2 regions of the Klebsiella sp. M041 genome follow, and region 1 is predicted to be linked to the other one. Evidence: predicted binding sites of a transcription regulator. Region 1 holds the regulator's gene; the other holds the start of a gene.
The links. The regulator PurR, encoded in region 1, represses purine synthesis genes. The targets are predictions, from matches to a motif close to CANGCAAACGTTTGCNTG.

Region 1 (14,857 bases):
CCGCTGACCACCGACGCGAAGCCGCTGCTGACCGTTGACGTCTGGGAACATGCTTACTACATCGACTACCGCAACGCCCGTCCAAGCTATCTGGACCACTTCTGGGCGCTGGTTAACTGGAAGTTTGTTGCCGCTAACCTGGCCGCATAAACGACAAACCGCAGCAGAGTGACCCCTGCTGCGGTTTTTTTTACACCCTTCCCAACCGTTTATGACTGGCTGGCAAAGGCCTCCTCCGGCTGCGCTCGTCCGCTAAACCAGACCAGCAGCAACGCCAGACCGGCAATAATCGCGCCCATTACCGGCACAAACGCATATCCCAGTCCGCCGGAGATCACCGCCCCGCCGGCGGCGGCGCCCAGCGCGTTGCCCAGGTTGAACGCCCCGATATTCACCGAAGAAGAGAGACCCGGCGCCTCATGCGCCACGCGCATCACTCGCATCTGCAGCGGCGGCACTACCGCAAAGGTGGCTGCGCCCCAGACGATCATACTGATGGCCGCACCCGCCTGGGATTGCGCCAGCAGCGGTATCGCCAGCATGATCGCCATCAGCAGCAGCAGAAAGCCTTTCAGCGTGCGGGAGACCGACCGGTCGGCGAATTTGCCGCCCAGATAGTTGCCCAGCGAAAAACCAACTCCAATCAGCACCAGCATCGCGGTGATAAACAGCGATGAAGCATGGGTCAGCGAATTCAGTACCGGCGAAATGTAGGTATACAGCGTAAACATCGCCCCGGCGCCCAGCACGGTGGTCAGTAAGGCAGAAAGAACCTGCGGCCGTAACAGGACCGAAAGCTCTTGTTTGACATCCGGCCGTTCGCCCGCGCTGCCCTTCGGCAGGGAGAACCACAGGCTCACCATCGCCAGCAGGCCTAACCCCGCGGTGGCGAGGAAGGACATCCGCCAGCCGATGGTTTCTCCAAGCCAGGTCGCGGCAGGCACGCCGCCGATATTAGCGATGGTGAGGCCCATAAACATGGTGGCCACCGCGCTGGCCTGCTTGTGCTTGGGTACCACGCTGGCCGCCACCACCGACCCCAGGCCAAAAAAGGCGCCGTGGTTGAGGCTGGTAATAATGCGCGACAGCAGCAGCGTGGTGTAATCCGGCGCCATGGATGACAGCAGGTTGCCGACGGTGAAGATCCCCATCAGAAAAATCAGCGCATTGCGTCGGGCGCGATGGGACAGCAGCAGGGTCATCAGCGGCGCGCCGACCATGACGCCGATGGCATACGCACTGATCAGCATTCCCGCTACCGGTATCGAGACGTCCACGCCCTTGGCAATCACCGGCAGCAATCCCATCGGGGAGAACTCGGTGGTCCCGATGCCAAAGGCGCCGATCGCCAGCGCGAGTAAAGGAAAGTTGATTTTCATTCAATGACTCCATCAGACCGTCAGGGAGGACGGCGTAACATCAGAAGCCAAAAGCATGACATCAATCACAAAAAAACAAAAGTGAACGAAATGACAAAAGATTTTTGCAGAATTGATAATAATGGCGGGATACGGGGAGGAGGCCGCGCTCCTCCCTCATCGGAACATTAGTGCAGTATGGCGGTCAGGCTGAATGCGACGATCACGCCGAGGGCAATAATCGTGGTGATCAGCGAAAACTTTAAATTGGTATCCATCATTTTTCCCTCTTGTTATCCCCACACCAAAAGTGAGCTTGCTCATTTTTGCACAAAAAATCGCAAAAATCTTCCGGGATTTAGGGCGATGCACATTTTTGCTCTTCCACTTTGCCCCAAGATCGGACAAAATCCCACGCTAATTTAAAAGCGTATCGGCCATTGACCCCTTCCTGTCGTTCTGTGTCGTTTTCCCGACGTGATGCAATGTTGAAAATTGTATTCAGGGTGTGTGTAGGCAAACGTTTACGTATCGATGATCAGGCGATCAGGTCAAGGCATGGAGTGAGATGTAATGGCAACTATTAAAGATGTAGCGAAGCGCGCAAACGTTTCCACTACAACTGTATCACATGTAATTAACAAAACCCGTTTCGTTGCCGAAGAGACGCGCAATGCGGTATGGGCGGCGATTAAAGAGCTGCACTACTCGCCGAGCGCCGTGGCCCGCAGCCTGAAAGTCAATCATACAAAATCGATTGGCCTGCTGGCGACCAGTAGCGAAGCCGCCTATTTCGCTGAAATCATTGAGTCCGTTGAAAAGAGCTGCTTCCAGAAGGGCTATACCCTGATTCTCGGCAACGCCTGGAACGACCCGGAAAAACAGCGGGCCTATCTGTCGATGATGGCGCAAAAACGCGTCGACGGTCTGCTGGTGATGTGTTCCGAATACCCGGACTCCGTCCTGAGCATGCTGGAAGAGTATCGCCATATTCCGATGGTGGTGATGGACTGGGGCGAAGCAAAAGCTGACTTTACCGATGCGGTAATCGATAACGCCTTCCAGGGCGGGTATATCGCCGGACGTTACCTGATTGAACGCGGTCACCGCGAAATCGGCGTGATCCCGGGCCCGCTGGAGCGCAACACCGGCGCGGGGCGACTGGCCGGCTTCATGCAGGCGATGAAAGAGGCGCATATCAGCGTGCCGGAAAACTGGATTGTACAGGGCGACTTCGAGCCGGAGTCCGGCTACCGCGCCATGCAGCAGATCCTGAGCCAACAACACCGTCCAACGGCGGTCTTCTGCGGCGGCGACATTATGGCGATGGGCGCTATCTGCGCCGCGGATGAAATGGGGCTGCGCGTGCCGCAGGACATTTCGCTGATCGGTTATGATAATGTGCGCAACGCCCGCTATTTCAGCCCGGCGTTAACCACCATTCATCAGCCGAAAGATTCGCTGGGCGAAGCCGCGTTCAATATGCTGTTGGATCGTATCGTCAACAAGCGCGAAGAGTCGCAGTCTATTGAAGTGCACCCTCGGCTGGTCGAACGCCGCTCGGTGGCGGATGGCCCGTTTGTCGACTATCGTCGCTAAAGCACTGGCGGGCGCGGATCACTCCGGCGCCCGCAGCCACTCCCGATTCAGCGTGTCGCTGTCCCCCAGGTAGTCCAGCATCCAGTTTAACGCCGGCGAAGCATCATTCTGCTGCCAGGTCAGACAGCAGGCCGCATCCGGAAACGGATTTTCCAGCGCCAGCGCGGTCCACTCGCCGCGATCCACCCATGGCCGGGCGAAATGGCTTGGCACCATGCCGACGCAGAGTCCTGCCGACAGACAGGTTGCCGACGATTCCCAGTCGGGGACCACCACCCTCTTCTGGTTATCCAGCAGCCACGTTGTCCGTTTGGGCAACGAACGCGAGGTATCTTCCCGCACCAGCGACGGCCAGTTGCGCAGGACATCGTCGCTCAGCGGCCCCGCCATCTTCGCCAGCGGGTGATCGCTCGCCACCACGCAGTCCCAGCTCAGCATCCCCATATCGCGGAACGCATAGCGGCCCCCGACCGGAATAGAGCGCGTTGCGCCAATCGCCAGCTCCACGCGGCCGTCGGCCAGCGCATCCCATACGCCATTGAACACTTCCTGAAAAACGATCAGCTCGACGTCGGGAAAATGGCGATAGAAATCCACGATCATCTGGCGCATCCGCGCGGGTTTCACGATATCGTCCACCGCGATCGACAACTGCCCGCGCCAGCCGTTGGCAATTTGCTGGCACTGCTGGCGGGTGATCTGCATTTTTTTGATAACAGAGCGCCCTTCCTGTAAAAACCAGACCCCGGCGGGGGTCAGCTCCACATCACGATGACGGCGCTCAAACAACGGGACGGCCAGCCACTCTTCGAGCTGACGCACGGTATAGCTGACGGCGGAAGGCACCCGATGGAGCTCCTGCGCCGCCGCGCTAAAGCTGCCGTTCCGGGCGACGGCATCAACCACTTCCAGAGAGTATTCAGACCACATTTTCTGCCTGCAAAATTTTTGAATGCATGTGACAAATATTAGCGTTTCACAAGCCACAATGCACTCCCTACACTCTGCGGCATCGTACCTGTACTCCAAAAATGAGAACGTTATGTCACAACCTGGGAAAGGATTTTTAGTCTGGCTGGCCGGCCTGAGCGTGCTGGGCTTTCTGGCCACCGATATGTACCTGCCGGCATTTGCCGCCATGCAGCAGGATCTCGACACCTCCGCCGCATCCATTAGCGCCAGCCTGAGCCTGTTCCTCGCCGGCTTCGCGCTGGGCCAGCTCTTCTGGGGGCCGCTGTCAGACCGCTACGGGCGCAAACCGGTGCTGCTGAGCGGCCTGGCGATTTTCGCGGTCGGCTGCCTGGGAATGCTGTGGGTGCAGAACGCCACGCTGATGCTGGCGCTGCGTTTTCTGCAGGCGATTGGCGTCTGCGCCGCGGCGGTCACCTGGCAGGCGATGGTGACCGATTACTATCCCGCCCAGCGCACCAACCGCATCTTCGCCACTATTATGCCGCTGGTAGGACTGTCCCCTGCGCTGGCCCCGCTGCTGGGCAGCTGGCTGCTGGTGCACTTCGAGTGGCAAGCCATCTTCGCCACCTTGTTTGCCATCACTCTGCTGCTGATGCTGCCTGCCCTGCGCCTGAAGGCCGCCGCTAAGTCGGCCACAGTGGCTGAAAAGAAAATCACTTTTCTGGCGCTGCTGCGCTCCCGGGAATACAGCGGCAACGTCCTGATCTACGCCGCCTGTTCCGCCAGCTTCTTCGCCTGGCTTACCGGTTCGCCGTTTATCCTTCATGAGATGGGCTACGGCCCGACCGCCATCGGCCTGAGCTATATCCCGCAGACCATCGCTTTTCTGGTGGGCGGCTATGGCTGTCGCGCGCTGCTGCAAAAATGGTCCGGGCAACAAATGCTCCCGTGGCTGCTGGTGGTCTTCGCCGTCAGCGTCGCCGCCACCTGGCTGGTGGGTCTGCAAACGCATGCCTCGCTGGTGGCGTTGATGATCCCGTTCTGCCTGATGGCGGTGGTCAACGGCGGGATCTACCCCATCGTGGTCGCTCAGGCGCTGAAGCCTTTCCCGCAGGCAACCGGCCGCGCGGCGGCGCTGCAGAACACCCTCCAGCTTGGCCTGTGCTTCCTGACCAGCCTGCTAGTCTCCACGCTGATCGCCACACCGCTGCTGACCACCACCAGCGTGATGCTGGTCTCTATTTTGTTAGCCGGAGTGGGTTATCGCCTGCAGCAGACGCCAGCGCTGGCGGCCCACTCTTCCCACGCCTGACGCCCGTCGCCAGAGCCCGGACCAGTGGTTAGCACGCTAAGATATTTTTATTGAAAGCCAGTACTTAGCGTCCTATACTGGATCCGGGTTCACATAAATAAAAAATATTTAACAGATTAACGGATGCAGGATGCCTCCGTTTCACCATGGAAGGCCTTTCGGCAAGGGTTATCTCCCTTCCTCTGTTCTACGTCGGATAGCGACTTCACGGATTATCCGTGAGATTTCTCACAAAGCCAAAAAAGCGTCTACGCTGTTTTAAGGTTCTGATCACTTGGGCGTGATGGAGAAGCTATGAGTTCATCGTGTATAGAAGAAGTAAGTGTACCAAATGATGACTGGTACCGGATTGCAGCTGAATTGTTGGGCCGTGCGGGAATTGAAATCAATGGCTCCGCGCCGTCAGACCTGCGGATTAAAAACCCTCTTTTTTTTAAACGCGTATTGCAGGAGGGGTCGCTGGGTTTAGGCGAAAGCTATATGGACGGCTGGTGGGACTGCGAGCGTCTGGATATATTCTTCCATAAAGTGCTCCGCGCCGGGCTGGAAAAACAACTCCCTCACCATTTCAAAGACACACTCCGCATCGCAGGCGCTCGCCTGTTTAACCTGCAAAGTAAAAAACGCGCCTGGATCGTCGGCAAAGAGCACTATGACCTCGGCAACGATCTTTTCAGCCGGATGCTTGATCCCTACATGCAATATTCCTGCGGGTACTGGAAAGAGGCGCAGACCCTCGAAGCCGCGCAGCAGGATAAGCTGGATCTCATCTGCCGTAAGCTGGAGCTCGAGCCAGGCATGCGAGTGCTGGATATCGGCTGCGGCTGGGGCGGTCTTGCCGAATATATGGCGCGGAATTACCAGGTGAGCGTTGTCGGCGTGACCATCTCCGCCGAACAGCAAAAGATGGCCCAGGCGCGCTGCGATGGCCTTGACGTGGATATTCGTCTTCAGGATTATCGCGATCTGCACGACAGCTTCGACCGCATCGTCTCCGTCGGCATGTTCGAACACGTGGGTCCCAAAAATTACGCCACCTACTTTGAGGTCGCCGATCGTAATTTGAAACCCAACGGCCGCTTCTTACTGCACACCATCGGTTCCAAAGTCACCGACCATAACGTTGACCCGTGGATCAATAAATATATCTTCCCTAACGGCTGCCTGCCGTCGGTACGGCAGATCGCCGATGCCAGCGAGAAGCACTTTGTGATGGAAGACTGGCACAACTTCGGCGCCGATTATGACACCACCCTGATGGCCTGGTATGAGCGTTTCCTCGCCAGCTGGCCGGAAATTGCCGATAACTATTCTGAGCGTTTCAAACGCATGTTCAGTTATTACCTGAACGCCTGCGCCGGCGCCTTCCGCGCCCGCGACATTCAGCTCTGGCAGGTGGTGTTCTCGCGCGGGATTGAACACGGACTGCGCGTCGCCCGTTAAAAAACACGCCCCCGCTCACCGGCGGGGGATTTTTTGTCAGGCTTCACTGACCTTAGCCGCGACCTCTTTCGCCGCCAGCACGCGTTCAACCGTATCGACAACCGCCTGGGTTTGCGGGTCGATCTCGATATTGACGCGGTCGCCCAGCTTCTTCGCCCCCAGCGTGGTCCGCTGCAGCGTCTCCGGAATAAGATGCACGCAGAATCGGGTTGCCGTCACCTCGCCTACCGTCAGGCTGATGCCATCGATACCAATGAATCCTTTATAAAGGATATATTTCATCAGCGTCGGATCCTGTACTTTAAACCAGATCTGACGGTTATTTTCGGAAGTGAGGATCTTCACGATTTCCGCCGTGGTCATAATATGGCCGGACATCAAATGCCCGCCGATTTCATCACTGAATTTCGCCGCCCGCTCGACATTGACTTCATCCCCGACCTGAATATCGCCGAGGTTGGTAATCCGCAGCGTCTCTTTCATCAGATCGAAGCTGATGCGCGCGCCGTTGATGTCGGTCACCGTCAGGCAGCAGCCGTTGTTGGCTACCGATGCCCCGGTTTCGAGCCCCTCCAGCATATGCGCCGGCAGCTCCACCACGTGGGTGCGAAAATTGGGTTTATCATCAATGGAGACCACTTTCGCGGTTCCCTGAACAATACCAGTAAACATGTTTGGCTCCTGTTGAAAATCATGACGGTATCATTACCGTTTTCGCTATCGGGAACAATAACAGGAGGGCTGAGCGGTTGCCAGCGCGCTTCGTGCCTCGACTCTTTTTTCACTGGCTTAATGGCTAATCCTCGCTACAATAGACTGGAATTTCCTCATTTTTATCCCCTTGCTGCCAGTTACGGCGGCTTTTTTAGTCTCAAAAAAACAACAATACAAAGGTGTTCACGTGCAGAAGTATTTCATTGAAGCGCGTCAGTTATTAGCTCTGGCTATACCCGTCATTCTTGCGCAAGTGGCGCAGACGGCGATGGGTTTTGTCGATACCGTGATGGCGGGCGGCTACAGCGCCACCGATATGGCCGCGGTGGCCATCGGGACCTCCATCTGGCTACCGGCCATTCTCTTCGGCCACGGGCTGCTGCTGGCGCTGACCCCGGTGGTGGCGCAGCTCAATGGCTCCGGGCGGCGGGAGCGTATCGCGCCGCAGGTGCGTCAGGGCTTCTGGCTGGCGGGGCTGGTCTCGGTGCTGATCATGATCGTGCTGTGGAATGCCGGGTATATCATCAGCTCCATGCACAACATCGATCCGCTGCTGGCGGAGAAGGCGGTTGGCTATCTGCGCGCGCTGCTGTGGGGGGCGCCGGGCTATCTGTTCTTCCAGGTTGCCCGTAATCAGTGTGAAGGGCTGGCGAAAACCAAGCCCGGGATGGTCATGGGCTTTATCGGTTTACTGGTCAACATTCCGGTGAACTACATCTTTATCTATGGCCATTTTGGCATGCCGGAGCTGGGCGGCGTCGGCTGCGGCGTGGCGACGGCCTCCGTTTACTGGGTGATGTTCGCCAGCATGCTGTGGTGGGTGCGCCGGGCGCGTTCAATGCGCGATATCCGCTGCGCCGAGGGCTTCAGCGGCCCCGATTTCGCCGTTCTGCTGCGGTTGGTGCAGCTGGGGCTGCCCATCGCCCTGGCGCTGTTCTTCGAAGTGACCCTGTTTGCCGTCGTCGCGCTGCTGGTCTCTCCGCTCGGGATCATTGACGTCGCCGGCCACCAGATTGCGCTGAACTTCAGCTCGCTGATGTTCGTTCTGCCGCTGTCGCTGGCGGCCGCGGTCACCATTCGCGTCGGCTTCCGCCTCGGCCAGGGCTCAACGATCGATGCCCAGGTTTCCGCCCGCACGGGTGTGGGCGTGGGCGTCTGTCTGGCGGTGTTTACCGCTATCTTTACCGTGCTGATGCGTAAGCAGATTGCCCTGCTGTATAACGATAACCCTGAGGTGGTGATGCTGGCCTCGCATCTGATGCTGCTGGCGGCGGTCTACCAGATCTCCGACTCCATTCAGGTGATCGGCAGCGGTATCCTGCGTGGCTATAAAGATACGCGGTCTATCTTTTTTATCACCTTTACCGCGTACTGGGTGCTGGGTTTGCCCAGCGGCTACCTGCTGGCGCTGACCGACGTGATTGTCCCCCGCATGGGGCCCGCCGGCTTCTGGTGCGGATTTATCATCGGCCTGACCTCCGCCGCCATTATGATGATGCTGCGGATGCGTTTTCTGCAGCGCCAGCCCTCCAGCACTATCTTACAGCGCGCCGCGCGCTAATCCTGCCAAAGCCCGCCACCCCGGCGGGCTTTTTCTTTCTTCAGTTTTGTTCCGGCGTTGTACATTCCGTTACTCCCCGACACCAAAGACTCACTGATGAGCGCCCCGGAGATGCATATAGTGTGGCCAACAGCCCCGCAGTGGGGTTACTCAGGAAACCAATTCGAGGATTTCAGCATGAAAAAAGTATTAGCTCTGGTTGTTGCCGCTGCTATGGGTCTGTCATCTGTTGCTTTCGCCGCCGATGCCGCGACCACCACCCCGGCTGCCGCAGCCAGCCACACCACCGTTCATCACAAGAAACACCATAAAGCGGCGGTGAAACCGGCAGCCGAACAGAAAGCCCAGGCAGCGAAGAAACACCATAAAGCGGCGGCGAAACCGGCAGCCGAACAGAAAGCCCAGGCAGCGAAGAAACACCATAAAGCCACAGCGAAACCGGCAGTAGCGCAGAAAGCCCAGGCGGCGAAGAAGCACCATAAAGCCGCAGCGAAACCGGCAGTAGCGCAGAAAGCCCAGGCGGCGAAGAAGCACCACAAAGCGGCGCACCACGCAGCCAAACCGGCAGTACAACCGGCGGCATAACGGTCAGAGCGTTAAGGTGATAACCGGCGCTGAATAGCGCCGGTTTTTTTTCAGGAGGACATCATGCTGCAACGCTATCGCTTCGAATTGCTGTTGGTTCTGCTCATCGTCTGCGCGCTGTTTACCCTTCGCTTGATGTTTAAATAGCGGGCTGCTGAACCCATTTACGCGCCGGCGGCGTATAGTCGCGAAAACCGGCGATAATCTCCTCTGCCGAGGCAGCAAACGGCAGCATCTCCGCGTAGCGCGGGTGCATAAACCCTTCCCGCACCATGTTATTGACCATCGCCTGCAGCGGATCGTAATACCCTTTAATATTCAGAAATGCGCACGGCTTTTCATGGATGCGCAGCTGCGCCCAGGTCCACTGTTCGAAAATCTCTTCCAGCGTCCCCGCTCCGCCCGGCAGAGCAATAAAGCCGTCGGCCAGCGCCGCCATTTTGGTTTTCCGTTCGTGCATATCCTCAACCACATGCAGCTCCGTCAACCCGCGATGGGCAATTTCCCGTTCCACCAGGCCGCGCGGCATCACGCCAATCACCACGCCCCCGGCCTCAAGCGCCGCATCGGCAACCGCCCCCATCAAGCCAACTTTGCCGCCGCCATAGACAACAGCCAGTCCCTGCTGCGCCAGCGTGTGGCCAACCCGTCGGGCAGTGTCGAGATACAGCGGATGTTCGCCAGCTGAAGAACCGCAGAAAATACCTATCGATTTCATCTTCGTTATTACTCCTCTCTTCTGGTGGGCGATAATTTAACACAACGCCAACCTTTGTGCGCAGGTTGAGACCCGCGGAGAAAAGAGAGGCGAGGCGCCTGCTGGCGAAGAAATATCCTTGTGGTTCAGTAAAATATCGCCGGAATGGGTAAAAGATCCGCAATCGCAAGCAATGTACAAGAAAAGTGACGTTTACCTCTTGCCACATCCCCTGCCTGCCGCTAATATGCGTCCCCGTTGTCACCACAACATTGCGTTCGTAGCTCAGTTGGTTAGAGCACCACCTTGACATGGTGGGGGTCGTTGGTTCGAGTCCAATCGAACGCACCATTATGCGTTTATAGCTCAGTTGGTTAGAGCACCACCTTGACATGGTGGGGGTCGTTGGTTCGAGTCCAATTAAACGCACCATAATGCGTCTGTAGCTCAGTTGGTTAGAGCACCACCTTGACATGGTGGGGGTCGATGGTTCGAGTCCATTCAGACGCACCAAGCTGTTTTTCCTTCCTGATTACACAGCCTCGTTCTTGTCAAATAACGCGCTTTGTTTATAAACTCCAGATCAGCCTGCCATTTCTCACAGTATTTCACTTCCAGAGAGTCCAGATCCTTATAAAACCCATCCCAGCGCCCTGTCGAGCGGCCCCATACCATTCGCTATGATGTTTGACTACCAGCCGGTTGACTACGTTTTTTCACCAGCGGATCCCGCACTGCCAGCGCCTGTCTGATTTCCTCTGCTGTCACTTTCCCGTCGCGGTTGCTGTCCATCTCCGCCATCAGGTCACGATATAACTGTGCTAACAGACCGTATTGAAACCCCGCGCCCTGTTCAGCTGTTCGGCTTATCGCCCCAAACGCCTGGAAATCCATCTCTCATACGGGCTGTTCATCACATCGCCCCCGCTGCTTTCCTCCAGCGCCTGAAATCCAAGTTTCTCTAAATCGTACTGGTTAACTTCCTCAACATCATTTTGTGGTAACCAGCCACTGCCGCTGACTTTATACCACCATTTTTGTGACTCATCCGCGACGGGCGTTGCTGCTCCCCGGGAGAGCTGGCATTGCGCGCCCAGCCTCGCCGATGTCGGGGTAAATACCGGCTATCCTGTCGGGTAAACAGGGATTTTCCCTTTGGTACCAGAACGGACCGTTTACCGCCCTCCACATTCTCTGGGTTGGCTAAAAATCCCGGCATGTTCGGGTCGGTGCTCAGCACCTCCATGGCTTATATCAATTGTGACAACTAATCTCATTCATGAATATGAAGGAATTCATTTCTTTTTATACAATCATTATCAGAAAATTTGTCCTTCATAAATATACAATGCTGTTTCACATACTCATCCCAAAAGGAGTTTGAGGTTCTATTTTCATGTGGCATTGCAACTTTCTGTTTTGATAAGATAGCTTTCAATTCTCGATTGCGTTCATATGTCTGTTCGTACAAGCATGAGTTTTTATAAATCTGTAATTCCTCACCATCAGCTGACATATATGCACATATACTATCCCTGGCTTTAATCCAGGATCTTTGCGTGTTTTTTATGTTTTCTTTTAGTTCAGGATATGTTGTAACTATGGCGTTATATAAATAATTCAAATACACATCTTAATTTTTATAGTTTTCAAGAGAGCATTGCTCTAAACCCATAAAATAATTCAGCCGCATCCCGTTTCTTATTCGTTCAGAATTTATTTCCCTCTTTACGGACAGAGATACAGATTTCTCCTTAACAGGGTTAGTTGTCAGTTGGATGTGTCTTTAGTTTAACGAGTCGTACCAAAGCTTTCCGGAATTATTTATAATGGGATTGTAGATATGTCTTGATTTCTGTTGCATTTTTATATTTGAAATGTAACTCCTCACCATTAAATTCTCCATTGAGGCCGTTGAGATTCTGGTCTTTTTTTATAGAAGGATTTATAGAAAGGCTATTAAGGTTATAGTTATAACCATAAACCTGATACGCAGTTCCATTTATTTTTCCCGCAGAGTGTCGTTGTTCCCATGAGATTAATACAATTATATTTTTTTATTGTTTATTTTAGTAAAAAAATTGTTTCCACATGAGGTTCACCACCATCGACCTCATAAGACTCCACTTTGATACTATTACCATTAGCTTTGAAATAAAGCGCTAATGGATAATTAGCATCATCCTCCCTCTTAATATAAACACTATCATTAGCATCTAACTTAAATGGCCCTTGTACTATGTCGGTTTTAGCTAGTGCATAAAAAGAAGAAATCAACAAAGATAAGCCAAAAATAAAGCCACGCATAAATCACTCCTTATCGACTCTTAATAATGGGGCCACTGCATTAAACCTTTGTAGGCGATCAGGGTAACCATTCTGCCCACCATTAACTATTTGCGTGACTTCTTGCACACTCAATGCTCTGGCAGTTTTGTTTAGTCCTTTACTTACCCAAAAGGAAAAAGCTGACTCTACACCATATTCAGTATTACTTATCACTAGATCAGGTTGTTCGACAAAGTCTCTCTTATCATCCGGATTCATTTCATTATGTTTATTAGTAAAAAGAACGGGCCGTTTATCACCTTTCACTTTTTCAGGGTTGGCTAAAAATCCTGGCATGTTTGGATCTGTACTCAGCACTTCCAGATGGACAAACCACTCCCTGTCCACAAGCTGATTCCCTTCACCCGGCGACTCCGTACAGCCCATAAATCCGACGGGCGTTCCGGCGCTGACCTTCCATATTAGCATCTAACTTGAATCCCCCTCGTACTATGTCGGAGTTAGCGCCACAGAGTCAAAAGCGCCTTTTTGTTTTGCCCTCTGTATCCACCCCAGCATCAGCGCCTACATTTCACCATCCGGCTCCATCAGTTCCGGATCCAGCGTTACCCACTACTGTTCTTTGCCCGGGACGTCATCTTTCAGTAAACGGACCAGGCCAAATGTTGTCAGAGTGGCTTTGCCATTCTTCGTGACGTAAAACCGCCCCGTCCGGGAAAAAACAAAACGGTCGCCTGCGTTCAGGCTCTTTCTCGTTTTTCCGGAGCAGAATATGTCCCGGCTTCACCGTTATCCGGCTCCCCCTCCGGTAAGCCGTATTGTCCGTTTTTATACTGGCGTAACAGTATGCCACCGTGTCCATCCCTGACTTTATAACAAGGAGATGAAGGATAATCAGATACCGGGGCCAGATGCATATACAGGCTGTAAAACGCCAGCCAACTTTTTCCCTTTGCGGATCGGGCTGGCACTGCGACTTCACCTGCACAAAGCTGCTGCTGTAGCGCAACATCCGTCCACATGATGCTAACGTAAAAAAGTCAGCGAGAACAAACTAAATACTGAGATCCGCACACAACATGATGTTATCACTAGCTATATTTTTAATATTAATATATCTTGCATTACACCATTTGCCATCTGCACTTATAGATAGCAAATTAACTTTATCTCCTTTAACAAGGTAAGATTTTTTTATTTCGAACGAAGAATCATAAAAATAGGATTTAGGTTTTATGACACTTATCGCAGGATATACAGAGCATTTATTGGAATCTTCTATATTTGGGACTGATTTGATTAGTTCAATCTTGCCATCTGAAATTTCTTCACTCATAATTTCTACCCGCCCTGAGTCATTCTTGTTATATATAATCCATGGAGAATTCACAAAAACCTTGCACCTACCATTTTCACTTAAATAAATAACAGAATAATTGTCATCCAGTAATGCTTGCTTATCACCATAAAATTGATATACCAATTCATCTTTGCTATTATAAATAACAATAGGTAGATAACTTTTTTTGCCATTTAAGATTAAGTTTGTATCTATTGAATCCATGTCATATTTTGTTTTGCTTACTTTTTTCTCTATAAAATCAGCATAACCTTCCACTGGCGACATATCTAAGTTACACTCCCCCTCTTTAACCAAGATTCCATTCTTTTTATTTTTTACATTCAAATATAAACAATCAATCAAAAATTTATTACCATCATATTTCAATGTGGCATAAACGGTAGAATCATGAAGAGATCTACTATCAACTACAATGGCAGGGGAACCTGAAAAAAAATCAAATAAGTAGGATGGATTACCTGTATAATCCTCATTAAATTTTAATACATTTTCCCTACCGTCTTTTTTTGCATAAATTAAATTATTTGATTGATCATACCCATAAGTTACCGAGCCATCCGCAAAACTAAGCATGGAACATCCACTAAAAAAAATACCAATAAAAAAAATACATTTATTCATATTCAATATCCATTGGGAATAGAGGACGTGCTTTCTAAAATAGATTGCAATTTTTTAGCATAGGAAGCTATTAGAACCTTTTGATCACTGCCATTAATAACTTGCCGCGCACTCTCATAATCCATTCCATTATTATTCATATATGTGGAAAGTTTTTCCCCAGTAAATATACCTTCCTCCATACCCCAAATCATAATTGGCACAGCATGCTTAAAATCAGCCGCAAGTTCTGGTTGATTCACAAAATCCACACCAAATTTATCTTTCGCTTTCTGATAATTGTTTTTCCATGTAAGATGTACACAACCTCTACCTCGATATTTATACCCATCGCCCTGCTGCATATTGCCGTTAGCTATTGCTCTATTCTTTAATACTTGTGTCACTGCAAGAATTGGATCGT
Region 2 (14,857 bases), on a different contig from region 1:
CCACCATCCCCCTGCTGGTAGAGACTGGACCAAAATTAACCGCCCATTTCTACGATCGTATGTTTGCGCATAACCCGGAGCTCAAAGAGATCTTCAATATGAGCAACCAGCGCAACGGCGACCAGCGAGAAGCGTTGTTCAACGCCATTGCCGCCTACGCCAGCAATATCGATAACCTGCCCGCCCTGCTGCCGGCGGTGGAAAAAATCGCCCAGAAACACACCAGTTTCCAGATCAAACCGGAGCAGTACAACATCGTGGGCAGCCATCTGCTGGCGACCCTCGATGAAATGTTCAGCCCGGGTCAGGAAGTCCTTGATGCCTGGGGGAAAGCTTACGGCGTGCTGGCGAACGTCTTTATCGGCCGCGAAGCCGAGATCTATCAGCAAAACGCCAGTAAAACCGGCGGCTGGGAAGGGACCCGCGCGTTCCGCATCGTGAAGAAAACCCCGCGCAGCCAGCTTATCACCAGCTTTGAGCTCGAGCCGGTCGACGGCCAGCCGGTCGCCGATTACCAGCCTGGCCAGTATCTGGCCATCTGGCTGAAGCCGGAAGATTTCGAATATCAGGAAATTCGCCAGTACTCCCTGACCCGCAAAGCGGACGGCAAGGGCTACCGCATCGCGGTTAAACGCGAAGAAGGCGGCCAGGTTTCCAGCTGGCTGCATAACCATGCCAGCGAAGGCGATGTGGTCTATCTGGCGGCGCCGGCCGGGGACTTCTTCCTTAACGTTGAGCCGCAGACGCCGGTCACTCTGCTCTCCGGCGGTGTCGGGCAAACGCCGATGCTGGCGATGCTGGATGCGCTGGCGAAGAGCCGCCATCAGGGTCAGGTGAACTGGTTCCATGCGGCAGAGAACGGCGACGTGCACGCCTTCGCGGACGAAGTTAAAACACTGGGTGAAACTCTGCCGAAGTTTACATCTCACGTCTGGTACCGCAGCCCGAGCGAAGCGGACCGTGAATCCGACGCGTTTGATAGCGAAGGTTTGATGGATTTAACGGCCCTGGCCGGCAAGATCGGCGACCCGCAAATGCAGTTCTATCTCTGCGGCCCGGTGGCGTTTATGCAGTTTGCCGCGAAGCAGCTGGTAGATCTGGGCGTGAGCAGCGACAACATTCATTACGAATGCTTCGGGCCGCATAAAGTGCTGTAAGCCCCGACGACGCGGGGATTTGTAGGCCGGGTAAGCGCAGCGCCACCCGGCAATACTGCAGCGAGCGGCGAGCGTTAAATCGCCGCGTCGTCTTCTTCGCCGGTACGGATACGAATCACGCGCGCGACATCAAAGACAAAGATTTTACCGTCACCGATTTTGCCGGTCTGCGCGGTACGGATGATGGTATCCACACAGGTATCGACGATATCGTCGGTCACCACGATTTCAATTTTCACTTTCGGCAGAAAATCGACCATATACTCCGCGCCGCGGTAGAGTTCGGTGTGCCCTTTCTGGCGGCCAAAGCCTTTCACTTCCGTTACCGTCATCCCGGTGATGCCGACTTCGGCCAGCGCTTCACGCACGTCATCCAGTTTGAAAGGTTTAATAATCGCATCAATCTTTTTCATGGTGTTCCTGTCTTAGTCGCGTAACCGGTTGCTTACCGTATCATAACTTGCGCTATGTTGCGGAGCTACTCTTTAAAGTCGTTGGCGTCGAGCTCATGGCGCGACAGCAGCTTATAGAATTCAGTGCGGTTGCGTCCAGCCATCCGCGCGGCGTGGGTAACGTTGCCCCTGGTAATCTGCAGCAGCTTGCGCAGGTAGTTCAGCTCAAACTGATTGCGCGCCTCCACGAAGGTCGGCAGGGCGGTGTTCTCGCCCTCCAGCGCCTGCTCCACCAGCGCATCGCCGATCACCGGCGACGAGGTCAGGGCCACGCACTGCTCAATCACGTTCACCAGCTGGCGCACATTGCCCGGCCAGTTGGCGGCCATCAGCCGCTTCATCGCATCGCTGGAAAACGCCCGCACGAACGGCTTATGGCGATCGGCGGACTGACGCAGCAGATGATTGGCCAACAGCGGAATATCTTCCGTGCGTTCGGAGAGCGGCGGGATCTTCAGGTTAACCACATTGAGGCGATAGAACAGATCTTCGCGAAACTCGCCGCGAGCCATCGCCTTCGGCAGGTCGCGGTGGGTGGCGGAGATGATCCGCACGTTGATCTCGATATCGCGGTTGCTGCCGAGCGGGCGTACCTTACGCTCCTGCAGGACGCGCAGCAGCTTCACCTGCAGGGCGACCGGCATATCGCCAATCTCATCGAGAAACAGCGTACCGCCTTCGGCGGCCTGGAATAACCCTTCTCGGTTGCTGACCGCGCCGGTAAAGGCGCCCCGCGCATGGCCGAACAGTTCGGACTCGAGCAGCTGTTCCGGCAACGCGCCGCAGTTAATCGCCACGAACGGCTTGTCATGACGCGGGCTGGCGTTGTGGATCGCCTGGGCGACTATCTCCTTCCCGGTCCCGCTCTGGCCGTTAATCAGCACGCTAACGTCGGATTGCGCCACCATCCCGGCCTGCTCGAGCAGGCGCAGCATCAGCGGGCTGCGGGTGACAATGGCCTGACGCCAGGCTTCGTCGGTGGCTGGCGAGCGCTGCTCCAGCGCCTCATCAATGGCTTGATACAAGGCGTCTTTATCAACCGGCTTAGTCAGGAAGCTGAAGACGCCCTGCTGGGTGGCCGCCACCGCGTCGGGGATCGAGCCATGGGCGGTGAGAATGATCACCGGCATGCCGGGCTGCCCCTTCTGGATCTCACTGAACAGCTGCAGACCGTCCATTTCATCCATCCGCAGATCGCTAATCACCAGATCCACCTTCTCACGCCCCAGCACGCGCAGCGCTTCCGGGCCGCTCTCGGCGGTGACCACGCTATAGCCTTCGCTGACCAGGCGCATGCCCAGCAGCTTCAGCAGCCCCGGATCGTCATCCACCAGCAGCAAACGCGCCGGTTTACGGATCGTCATGGATCACCTCCGGCACTTTTTCGCTGCCGAAATTGCCGCCCGGCTTGCGGCTGGAGAGCTGGCGTTCAATATCCGTCAGATTCTCCAGCTTACGGGTGGTCAGCTCCAGCTGTTCGCGCAGCGACTGCTCCTGCTGGCGCAACGTCTCCAGCTCGCTATCGCTGGACTGCTGAAGCTTCGCGTAGCGGGCTCGCTCCTCCACCAGCTGCAGCTGACGGGCCTGCCCGTCGCGCCAGAGCTGATACAGCGGGCGGACCTGAACGGCGATTTGCGGGCTGAAGGTGTCGAGACGCGCCACCAGCTCGCGGCGCTCGTCAGGGGTAATTTTGGCATCGGCAAGCAGAATGCCGCGGCGGAACGCGTCCTGCCAGCTGTCGTCGGTATGGCGTTTCGCCTCCGCTCGCGCCTGCGCCGGCGCGAGACGATCGGCGCAGTCAATGCCCCGCAGCCAGTAGAGGGGGTTTTTATCGCTGGCATCGCTGCTGTGCGCCCAGATATCGGCGCAGTCCACCGCGACAAAATCGGCCACCTGATGCTGCGCCTGCCCGGGGGCGGCGGCACCTTCCGCACTATGCGGCGAGAAGCCGGCGGAACACCCCGCCAGCGTCAGACAAGCAATGCCTGAGAGCAGCCATCCGCTAAGGGAACGGCGCCAGGCCAGGAATTGGGACATAGTTCCCCGATATCGATTCATTAGTTGGATTATTCCGGCGCTAAGGGAAGCGTAATGCGAAAACAGACCTGCCCGGCGGGGGCGTCAACCAGACTGAGCTCCCCTTGCATCTGACGGACGCAGTCGCGGGCGATGCTTAACCCCAGCCCACTGCCTTTCACGGCCCCTTTACGCTGGTGACTCCCCTGGTAAAAGGGCTCAAAAATCATATTCTTTTCCGCGGCCGGGATCGGTTCGCCGCTATTGGCGACATCAATACGCACCTGCTCTCCGTGCCGGTAGCTATGGATACGAATGTTACCGGATTCAGCGCCATAGTGCACCGCATTGGAGTAGAGATTATCCATTACGCTTATCAATAGCGCAGGCTCTGCCAGACAATGCCGCGCCCGCAGCGCCAGCTCGGTATGCATCAGTTTAGCCCGCGCGGGCAAACTGTGCGCCGCCACGACGTTTTCCACCAGCTCCACCAGGTCCACTTCTTCCCGGGCTACCGGGCCGTCGGCCTGTTTGCGGTTGTAGTCCAGCAGCTGTTCAATCAGCTTTTGCAGGTTGCGGCTGCTGCTGTCGAGGATCTCGACGATCTCCTGCTGCTCCGGCGTCAGCGGCCCGGCGACACGGTCGGCCAACAGCTCGGTGCCTTCACGCATACTGGCCAGCGGGGTTTTCAGCTCATGCGACAGATGGCGAAGAAACTGATGCCGCTGCGACTCCAGCCATGCCAGGCGCTCGCTGAGCCAGATAATGCGCTTGCCCACCGAGCGCAGCTCGCGCGGGCCGGTAAACAATGCCGCGTCGTCCGGCGACTTCCCTGCCCCCAGCTGGTTGATCATTCTTTCGATGCCTTTCACCGGGCCGATGATCATGCGGGTAAAAAGCAGCACCAGCGCCAGGCTCAGCAGAAACAGCACCAGCGCCTGCCAGCCGAAAAACTGGCCGCGCTCGGCAATCTCCTGCTGCAGCTGCTGGCCGCGGGAATAGACCACCGCCCGGGTCGCCTGGACCATGTCGCTGTTATTACTGGCGAACACTTCCAGTCTGGCGGCGGCCTGGGCGTCGGGACCGCTGTTGTTACACTGCAGCTGCGCCAGATCGCTGACATCCTGGCGCAGCGCCTGCCAGAGCTTCTCGTCCGGCAGCACGCCGGCGTGCGCGTCCAGCATCTGGCTGTAGCGCTGCCGCTGGTTTTGATAGACGCGCGCCAGCGTCGGATCGTCCAGCACGCAGTACTGGCGATAGCTGCGCTCCATCTCCAGCGCGGCATTGATCATCGCCTCGCTGCGGCGGGCATCGACCAGCGTAGTGCGGTTGATATGCGCCGCCTGGGCGCTGAGGGCATTGAGGCTCTGCCAGGCCTGCCAGGCCAGCACCAGCAACGGCAGCAGGATCAGCACAAAGGAGAGCGTCACCAGCTGACGCAGCGAACGGGGAAAAAGAGAGAGTCGCTTCAAGGGTGTGGTCTCAATCATTAGCTCTGGTCGATGCTAACTGAGGAGCGCGGCGGAGAAAAGCGATACCCGTCGCCACGGCGCAGCAGAAACAACAAAGCCAGGCGCAAGGCCTGGCTTTGTTGAGAAATGAGGCGGTGCCTTACTCGACGTTTCGCCCGATGTCTGATAAAGCCAGGCTGTTATCAGGAGTTGGACGGCAGGCACCTGTTTGTGCGTCATTCGAAGTTTATGTAGCGCGTCCCGAAGGGGCTGACATAAGAAGGTGAATGAGCCACTGGTTAATATTATGCATGAACTATGCCATCTTTCAAAACATTTTATTAACACGTTGATATATATGACTTTCACCATAAAACCCAACCATTCCAGCGCTGTATACTTTTCATCCATGATGTCGCCGATTAACGACACTAAATATGCCCCAGGTTACTTATCATTTAAATCAATAACTTAAGTGTCGCCTTTTGGCGACACCGCAATATGCCAGTTGTCGGTGATTCCCGACATCCTGGCGTGCCGGCCGTCACAGATAAAAAAAGCCCCCTGCCTGAGCAGGGGGCCGATACGTTCGCGAGACACGCTTCGGGAAGATTAACCCAGCTGTTTACGCGCGTTGCGGAAGATACGCATCCACGGGCTGTCTTCGCCCCAGTTTTCCGGGTGCCAGGAGTTGCTTACGGTGCGGAAGACGCGTTCCGGGTGCGGCATCATGATGGTCGCGCGCCCGCTTTCGCTGGTCACCGCGGTGATACCGTTCGGGGAACCGTTCGGGTTCGCCGGATAGGTTTCGGTCACTTTGCCGAAGTTGTCCACGAAGCGCAGCGCTACCAGACCTTTGCTCTCCAGCTGGGCCAGATGCGCGCTGTCGCGCACTTCCACCTGCCCTTCGCCGTGGGAGACCGCAATCGGCATCTGTGAGCCAACCATGCCTTCCAGCAGCAGAGACGGGCTTTGCGTCACTTCCACCAGGCTGAAGCGCGCTTCAAAGCGGTCAGACTGGTTGCGCACAAAGCGCGGCCACAGGTCGCTGCCCGGGATCAGCTCGCGCAGGTTGGACATCATCTGACAGCCGTTGCACACGCCGAGCGCCAGGGTCTGCGGACGATGGAAGAAGGTCGCGAACTCATCGCGCACGCGCTCGTTGAACAGAATCGACTTCGCCCAGCCTTCGCCTGCCCCCAGCACGTCGCCGTAGGAGAAGCCGCCGCAGGCCACCAGGGCATGGAAATCGCCCAGACCGGTGCGGCCCGCCAGCAGGTCGCTCATATGCACGTCGATGGCGTCAAAGCCGGCGCGATGGAAGGCTGCCGCCATTTCAACGTGAGAGTTCACCCCCTGCTCGCGCAGGACGGCCACTTTCGGACGCGCGCCGGTGGCAATGTAAGGCGCGGCGACGTCGTCATTAATATCAAACGAGAGCTTCACATTAAGGCCCGGATCGGCGTCGTTGGCTTTCGCCTCGTGCTCCTGATCGGCGCAGGCCGGGTTGTCGCGCAGACGCTGCATCTGCCAGGTGGTTTCCGCCCACCACATGCGCAGGGTGGTGCGGCTTTCGCTAAACACCGTCTGACCGCTGGCGGTCAGCACGAAGCGATCGCCCTCGACCGCTTTACCGAGGTAATGCACGCAGTCCGCCAGGCCGTTAACCGCCAGAATGGCTTCCACTGCCTCACGGTCTGCGGCGCGGACCTGAATCACCGCCCCCAGCTCTTCGTTGAACAGCGCCGCCAGACGGTCGTCGCCCAGCGCGGCGATATCCGCTTCCAGTCCACAGTGGCCGGTAAAGGCCATTTCCGCCAGGGTGACCAACAGGCCGCCGTCGGAGCGGTCGTGGTAGGCCAGCAGTTTACGCTGCGCCACCAGGGCCTGCATCGCCTCCCAGAAGCCTTTCAGCTGCGCGACATCGCGCACGTCAGCCGGCTTGTCGCCGAGCTGGCGATAGACCTGCGCCAGCGCCGTCGCGCCCAGCGCGTTGTGCCCTTTACCGAGGTCGATCAGCAGCAGGGCGTTATCTTCCGTCGAGAGCTGCGGCGTGACGGTATGACGAACATCTTCGACACGAGCGAAGGCGGAGATCACCAGCGACAGCGGAGAGGTCATCTCACGCTGCTCGCTGCCTTCCTGCCAGCGGGTTTTCATCGACATTGAGTCTTTGCCGACCGGAATGGTCAGGCCCAGCGCCGGGCACAGCTCTTCGCCCACCGCTTTCACCGCCTCATACAGACCCGCGTCTTCGCCCGGGTGGCCGGCGGCGGCCATCCAGTTAGCCGACAGCTTCACGCGGTTCAGCTCGCCAATCTGCGTGGCGGCGATATTGGTCAGCGCTTCGCCAACCGCCAGACGGCCGGAGGCGGCGAAGTCCAGCAGAGCAACCGGGGCGCGCTCGCCCATCGCCATCGCTTCGCCGTAGTAGCTGTCGAGGCTGGCGGTGGTGACCGCGCAGTTGGCCACCGGGATCTGCCACGGGCCGACCATCTGGTCGCGGGCGACCATGCCGGTCACGGTGCGGTCGCCGATGGTCACGAGGAAGGTTTTCTCGGCCACCGTCGGCAGGTGCAGCACGCGATTAACCGCATCGGCGATGGTAATCGGTTGGCGATCCAGCGCGCTGCCCTGGGCTTTCAGGGTCTGCACGTCGCGGGTCATTTTCGGCGTTTTGCCAAGCAGGACGTCCAGCGGCAGATCGATCGGCTGATCGTTAAAGTGGCTGTCGCTCAGGCTCAGGTGCTGCTCGGCGGTGGCTTCGCCGATAACCGCATAAGGCGCGCGCTCGCGGCGGCACAGCTCGTCGAACAGCGGCAGTTGCTCCGGGGCGACCGCCAGGACATAACGTTCCTGCGATTCGTTACACCAGATCTCCAGCGGGCTCATGCCTGGCTCATCGCTCAGGATATCGCGCAGCTGGAATTTACCGCCGCGGCCGCCGTCGCTGACCAGCTCCGGCATGGCGTTGGAGAGACCGCCGGCGCCGACGTCGTGGATAAACAGGATCGGGTTGGCGTCGCCCAGCTGCCAGCAGCGGTCGATCACTTCCTGACAGCGACGCTCCATTTCCGGGTTGTCACGCTGGACGGAGGCGAAATCGAGGTCGGCATCGGACTGGCCGGAGGCCATGGAAGACGCCGCGCCGCCGCCGAGGCCGATGTTCATCGCCGGACCGCCCAGCACGATCAGCTTCGCGCCGACGGTAATCTCGCCCTTCTGCACGTGCTCGCCGCGGATGTTGCCGATACCGCCGGCCAGCATGATTGGTTTGTGGTAGCCGCGCAGCTCTTCACCGTTATGGCTGGTAACTTTCTCTTCATAGGTGCGGAAGTAGCCGTTCAGCGCCGGGCGACCAAATTCGTTGTTAAACGCCGCGCCGCCCAGCGGGCCTTCGGTCATGATGTCCAGGGCGGTGACGATGCGATCCGGCTTGCCGAAATCTTCTTCCCACGGCTGTTCGAAGCCCGGGATGCGCAGGTTGGAAACCGAGAAGCCCACCAGGCCCGCTTTCGGCTTCGCGCCGCGGCCGGTGGCGCCTTCATCGCGGATTTCGCCGCCGGAGCCGGTTGCCGCGCCCGGCCATGGGGAGATGGCCGTCGGGTGGTTATGGGTTTCCACCTTCATCAGAATGTGCGCCGGCTCCTGATGGAAGTCATAGCGTCCGGTCTGGTGGTCGGCAAAATAGCGCCCCACTTCAGACCCTTCCATCACCGCGGCGTTGTCTTTATAGGCCGACAGGACGTAGTCCGGCGTTTTTTCGAAGGTGTTTTTGATCATTTTGAACAGCGACTTCGGCTGCTGTTCGCCGTCGATGATCCAGTCGGCGTTGAAAATTTTGTGACGACAGTGCTCTGAGTTCGCCTGGGCGAACATATACAGCTCGATATCGTTCGGATTGCGTCCCAGACGGGTAAAGGCGTCCTGCAGGTAGTCAATTTCGTCATCTGCCAGCGCCAGCCCCAAACGGAGGTTGGCGTCAATCAGCGCCTGACGCCCTTCGCCCAACAGGTCAACGCTGGTCACCGGCGTCGGCTGATGGTGAGCGAACAGCTTTTCGCCCGCTTCCAGCGCGTCGAAGACGCTCTCCATCATGCGGTCGTGCAGTTCCGCCGCCACCGCGGCCCACTGCGCTTCGGTCAGGGTCGAGGCTTCAACATAATACGCTACGCCGCGCTCCAGACGCACAACCTGAGCCAGGCCGCAGTTATGGGCGATATCGGTAGCTTTAGAAGACCAGGGAGAGATGGTGCCAGGGCGAGGGGTCACGAGCAGTAATTTACCGGTCGGGGTATGGCTGTTTAAGCTCGGGCCATACTTAAGCAGTCGCGCCAGGCGCTCGCGATCGTCAGCGCTCAGCGGGGCGTTCAGATCGGCAAAATGAATATACTCGGCATATATGGCGCTTACCGGAAGGTTGGCCGCCTGAAATCGTGCCAGCAGTTTATTAATACGGAATGCCGACAGTGCAGGTGAACCACGCAAAATTTCCATCATAAGTCTCTCGTCTTCGAAGCTTTCAGGGTGAGCCAGGGGGGGAAACGGGCGTCATTATAGTGAATCCTGCGCCCCGACGAAACCGTTTGCGTAGAAATAAAATCATTGATGCTGTTTATCAATAAATGTGACGTCCATCGCGAATAAGTTGCCAACTGGCGCATTCTTAAGCAGAATGCCGCTCATTCGACGACAACCTTGCGTTTTTTCCGGACATCGCCTGCTGAGGAACCTGAAGCTGCAGAAGATTAACGCGCTGAAAAAATTAAAGATTAATTATCTGCTCATCGGCATTGTCACCCTTTTGCTGGCGGCTGCCCTGTGGCCGTCGATCCCCTGGTCCGGTAAACCGGAGAACCGGGTGGCGGGCATTATCGCTCGCGGCGAGCTACGCATCAGCACCATCAACTCGCCGATGACCTTCGCCACCATGAACAATAAAACCTTCGGCCTGGACTACGAACTGGCGAAGCAGTTTGCCGACTACCTCGGCGTGACGCTTAAGATAACCGTCCGTCAGAACATCAGCCAGCTGTTTGACGACCTCGACGACGGTCAGGCCGATATGCTGGCCGCCGGGCTGGTCTATAACCAGGAGCGGGTGAAAAACTACCAGGCCGGCCCTGGCTACTACTCCGTTTCCCAACAGCTGGTCTATCGCGTCGGCAATACCCGGCCGCGCAGCCTCGCGGCGCTGACCGCCGAGCAGCTCGCCATCGCCCCGGGTCACGTGGCGATCAACGACCTGCAGGTACTGAAAGCGGAGAAATACCCGGATCTTGCCTGGCGCGTGGACGAAAAGCGCGGCACCACCGCGCTGATGCAGGCGGTGATTGACGGCAAACTCGATTACACCATCGCCGACTCGGTGGCCGTCAGCCTGTTCCAGCGCGTCCATCCGGAGCTGGCGGTAGCCCTCGATATCACCGACGAACAGCCGGTCACCTGGTTCAGCGCCCGGGACGACGATAATTCGCTGTCGGCGGCGATGCTTGATTTCTTCAACAATATTAATGAAGACGGCACCCTGGCACGCCTGGAAGAGAAGTACCTCGGCCACGGCAACGATTTCGATTATGTCGATACCCGCACCTTCCTGCGCGCGGTGGAAAACATTCTTCCGGAGGTGCAGCCGCTGTTTGAAAAGTACGCCCGCGAGATCGACTGGCGCCTGCTGGCCGCCATCGCCTGGCAGGAATCCCACTGGGATCCGCAGGCCACCTCGCCTACCGGCGTGCGCGGCATGATGATGCTTACGCGTAATACGGCGCAGAGTCTGGGGCTGACTGACCGGACCGATGCGGCGCAGAGTATCGACGGCGGTATGCGCTATCTCCAGGATATGATGGATAAAGTGCCGGATTCGATCCCGAAAGATGAACGCATCTGGTTTGCGCTGGCCGCTTACAATATGGGCTATGCCCATATGCTGGACGCCATGGCGCTCACCCGCAAACAGAAAGGCAATCCCAACAGCTGGGCAGACGTTAAGCTGCGTTTACCCCTGCTGAGCCAGAAACCCTATTACAGCAAACTTAAATACGGCTATGCCCGCGGCCATGAGGCCTACGCCTATGTGGAAAACATCCGCAAATATCAGATAAGCCTTGTCGGCTATTTGTCAGAAAAGGAGCGCCAGCAGCAGCAAACGCTGGCCCTGGCGGAGGATTACCCGGCGGTGCTCCCCAATGAGCTCGAACAGCCGCAGGAGACCACCCTGCCCTTTTTCAAGTTTCGCGCCGATAAACAGATGGATAATGCCCGGATGAAACTCCCCGGCCACCTGTATTAACTTTCCCCGTTCTGCTCCCGGGCTTTCTTCAGCGCTTTTTTCTCTTCCCGCCGCCAGCGGAAGAAGTCGCTCAGCATGGCAGAGCAGGATCCCGCCAGCACGCCTTCGCTAATCTCAACCCGATGGTTCATTCCCGGGTGGTGCAGAACATCCATCAGCGAGCCGGCGGCGCCGGTCTTGGCATCCCTGGCGCCAAACACCAGGCGGGCGATACGGCTGTGCACCATCGCGCCCGCGCACATCACGCAGGGCTCGAGGGTCACGTACAGCGTGGCGTCGATCAGGCGATAGTTTTGCAGCACCAGCCCGCCCTGGCGTAAGGCCATAATTTCCGCATGGGCGGTGGGGTCGTGACGGCCTATCGGCCGGTTCCAGCCCTCGCCAATGACCTGATTGTTATGCACCAGCACCGCGCCCACCGGCACCTCGCCCTCTTCCCAGGCGCGCTTCGCCAGCGTCAGGGCATGACGCATCCAGTATTCATCATTGAGTTCGAGGTCAGACACAGCGGCCACTCCAGCAGAAAAAGCGGGGCGCATTATACATGGGAGCTATCAATTACACACTATTACTCCAGTTGCTGCAGCTCTCCCTGCGGGGTGACCCGCCAGCGATGCTGGCAAAAGCCGAGCAATGGGTTATCTTGCTCGCTATCGCTATAGCCGCTATACAGCTGCAGCGGAGCGCCAATCTTTTTCTCCAGCTGCACCACCTTTTCATGGCCCAGGCAGCGCAGGGTCAATACCCAGCCGCCCCAGCGGCGCGCGGTGCGGCTGGCTATCAGATTCACCCGCGGCAGCCAGAGGGTATCGCGATAGACCTGTTCCACCAGCGACTGCGGCGAGCCGGTGATCAACCAGACGTCGGCATCGGTACTGGTCAGGTAGGCCGTCAGCCGCGCATGAACCACCGGAAACGCCGTCACATGATGACGAAACCAGCCGACAAACTCCGCTTCCAGCCGCTTCAGTACCGCCTCGCGGCGGCCAAAGGTTGACGCCCACAGCAGCAGGCTCATCGGCCAGCGCGCCGCCCGCCCGCACACCGCCAGCCCGGCAAGGATCGCCGGCCCCATCGCCACCACCAGCAGCAGGTTCAGCGGCAGGTGGCGCAGCAGGTAGCGCAGAAAACTGCCGAACATATCCTGTTGATGCAAGGTTCCGTCCAGATCGAAAAACACCACTCTCCGTTCACTGTGCTGCAAACTGCCTCCTTCTATCAGGATTCGCTTCTCGTTAGGGTAAGCTTAACAGTCTTATGCCATGAAGAGGGAAAACATCCCTGCCGTTAAGGAAGAATTAAATTAGCAGGCGAAGGAAAAATTGTGGCTTATGAATTTTTAATTCGTGGTATACCCCTTATAATCGAATAAAAATTCTGTCAGTCACGAGCCGGACGGCTCCAGCGGAGCTCCAATGAACTGTTTAACGCGTATTCGTCAGCGCTATCCCACCCTGGCGGCGAGCGACAAAAAGTTGGCCGATTTTATTCTGAGCCAACCCGATGACACCCGGCACCTCAGCTCGCAGCAGCTGGCGGTGGAAGCCGGTGTGAGTCAGTCCAGCGTGGTTAAATTTGCCCAGAAACTGGGGTTCAAAGGCTTTCCGGCGCTGAAGCTGGCACTGAGTGAAGCCCTGGCCAGCAGCCCGGATCCGCACTCCGTTCCGGTACATAACCACATTCGCGGTGACGACCCGCTGCGTCTGGTGGGCGAGAAACTCATTAAAGACAATGTCGCCGCTATGCATGCCTCGCTGGACGTCAACACTGAAGAGACGCTACGGGAAGCCGTCACGCTGCTGCGCAACGCCCGGCGGGTGATCGTCACCGGGATTGGCGCGTCCGGCCTGGTGGCGCGTAACTTTAGCTGGAAACTGATGAAGATCGGCGTCAACGCTGTTTCGGAGCAGGATATGCACGCCCTGCTGGCGACGGTGCAGGCCATGTCCAGCGACGATCTGCTGCTGGCGATCTCTTACTCCGGCGAGCGTCGGGAGATCAATATGGCGGCCGGTGAAGCGCTGCGCGTGGGCTCCAGGATCCTGGCGATCACCGGCTTTAGCCCTAACGCCCTGCAGCAGCAGGCGACCCACTGCCTGTACACCATCGCCGAAGAGCAGGCGACGCGCAGCGCGGCCATCTCTTCCACCAGCGCGCAAATGATGCTCACCGACCTGCTGTTTATGGGGCTGGTGCAGCAGGATCTGGAGCGGGCGCCGGAGCGCATTCGCCATAGCGAAGCGCTGGTGAAAAAGCTGGTCTGAGCAGAAAATGGGCGTATAATGCCCGCCCTGTTTGTGTTGTTTCTGAGATTTTCCTGATGGCGCTGTTAATTACCAAAAAATGCATCAACTGCGATATGTGCGAGCCGGAGTGCCCTAATGAGGCCATTTCGATGGGTGACAGCATTTATGAAATTAACAGCGACCGCTGCACCGAATGCGTGGGCCATTACGACACGCCCACCTGCCAGAAGGTGTGCCCGATCCCAAATACCATTCTGAAAGATCCGGCACACGTCGAGAATGAAGAGCAGCTGTGGGATAAATTCGTCCTGATGCACCACGCGGATAAAATTTAACCGCTTCCCGGCTTAGCTTTCGACAATCACCGTGGCGCAGGCGTAATGGCGCTCATCGGCGAGCGTGACATGAATATGGCTCACCCCCAGTCGTTCCGCCAGCCGTTGCGCCTCACCCCATAGCCGCAGCTTCGGCTTGCCCAGCTCATCGTTGTAAACTTCGAACTGATTAAAGGCCAACCCGTTGCGGATCCCGGTCCCCAGCGCTTTCGCCGCTGCTTCCTTGACCGCAAAGCGTTTCGCCAGAAAACGCACCGGCTGCTGGTGCTGCTCCCAGATGCTCCATTCATGGTCGCTCAGCACCCGGCGGGCAAGGCGATCGCCGCTGCGGGCGATCACCGCCTCGATGCGGGCGATCTCGACGATGTCGGTACCCAGCCCGAGGATGGCCATTAGCCGCGCGCTTCCAGCATCAGACGTTTCATTTCCGCCACCGCCTCTTTCAGGCCGCTCATTACCGCCCGGCCAATAATCGCGTGGCCGATATTCAGCTCATGCATTTCCGGCAGCGCAGCAATCGCTTTCACGTTGTGATAGGTCAGACCGTGACCCGCATTGACCTTCAGGCCGAGGCTGGCGGCGTAGGTGGCCGCTTTGGCAATACGTTCCAGCTCCTTCGCCTGCTCAGCGTCGGTTTTAGCATCGGCATAGCAGCCGGTGTGGATTTCGATATAGGGCGCGCCAACGTCCGCTGCCGCTTTGATCTGCGCTTCATCCGCATCGATAAACAGGGAGACCAGGATGCCGGCATCCGCCAGGCGTTGACAGGCATCACGCATCTTGTCGCGCTGGCCGGCCACGTCCAGTCCGCCTTCGGTGGTCACTTCCTGACGCTTCTCCGGCACCAGGCAGCAGAAATGCGGTTTGGTTTCGCAGGCGATCGTCAGCATCTCTTCGGTGACCGCCAT

Region 2: the regulator PurR is predicted to act here: its motif matches at 9,652-9,669, upstream of purL (phosphoribosylformylglycinamidine synthase).

What each region holds. Positions count from the first base shown of each region.
Region 1 covers NZ_JCAXWU010000006.1:166,061-180,917, forward strand. The annotation lists gene sodB (superoxide dismutase [Fe]) at 1-150, shown strand, start outside; gene AC6CWS_RS09815 (MFS transporter) at 210-1,379, opposite strand; gene cydH (cytochrome bd-I oxidase subunit CydH) at 1,547-1,639, opposite strand; gene purR (HTH-type transcriptional repressor PurR) at 1,932-2,957, shown strand; gene punR (DNA-binding transcriptional activator PunR) at 2,976-3,887, opposite strand; gene punC (purine nucleoside transporter PunC) at 4,000-5,181, shown strand; gene cfa (cyclopropane fatty acyl phospholipid synthase) at 5,476-6,624, shown strand; gene AC6CWS_RS09845 (riboflavin synthase) at 6,661-7,296, opposite strand; gene mdtK (MdtK family multidrug efflux MATE transporter) at 7,526-8,899, shown strand; gene asr (acid resistance repetitive basic protein Asr) at 9,077-9,484, shown strand; gene ydgU (small membrane protein YdgU) at 9,548-9,631, shown strand; gene AC6CWS_RS09865 (LOG family protein) at 9,624-10,202, opposite strand; tRNA gene AC6CWS_RS09870 (tRNA-Val) at 10,456-10,532, shown strand; tRNA gene AC6CWS_RS09875 (tRNA-Val) at 10,537-10,613, shown strand; tRNA gene AC6CWS_RS09880 (tRNA-Val) at 10,618-10,694, shown strand; gene AC6CWS_RS09885 (lysozyme inhibitor LprI family protein) at 11,455-11,811, opposite strand; gene AC6CWS_RS09890 (hypothetical protein) at 12,246-12,488, opposite strand; gene AC6CWS_RS09895 (hypothetical protein) at 12,492-12,938, opposite strand; gene AC6CWS_RS09900 (hypothetical protein) at 13,525-14,454, opposite strand; gene AC6CWS_RS09905 (hypothetical protein) at 14,457-14,857, opposite strand, start outside.
Region 2 covers NZ_JCAXWU010000001.1:23,473-38,329, reverse strand. The annotation lists gene hmpA (NO-inducible flavohemoprotein) at 1-1,157, shown strand, start outside; gene glnB (nitrogen regulatory protein P-II) at 1,232-1,570, opposite strand; gene glrR (two-component system response regulator GlrR) at 1,636-2,973, opposite strand; gene qseG (two-component system QseEF-associated lipoprotein QseG) at 2,960-3,646, opposite strand; gene AC6CWS_RS00165 (sensor histidine kinase) at 3,676-5,097, opposite strand; gene purL (phosphoribosylformylglycinamidine synthase) at 5,689-9,576, opposite strand; gene mltF (membrane-bound lytic murein transglycosylase MltF) at 9,752-11,368, shown strand; gene tadA (tRNA adenosine(34) deaminase TadA) at 11,365-11,874, opposite strand; gene yfhb (phosphatidylglycerophosphatase C) at 11,937-12,572, opposite strand; gene AC6CWS_RS00140 (MurR/RpiR family transcriptional regulator) at 12,784-13,632, shown strand; gene AC6CWS_RS00135 (YfhL family 4Fe-4S dicluster ferredoxin) at 13,689-13,949, shown strand; gene acpS (holo-ACP synthase) at 13,962-14,342, opposite strand; gene pdxJ (pyridoxine 5'-phosphate synthase) at 14,342-14,857, opposite strand, start outside.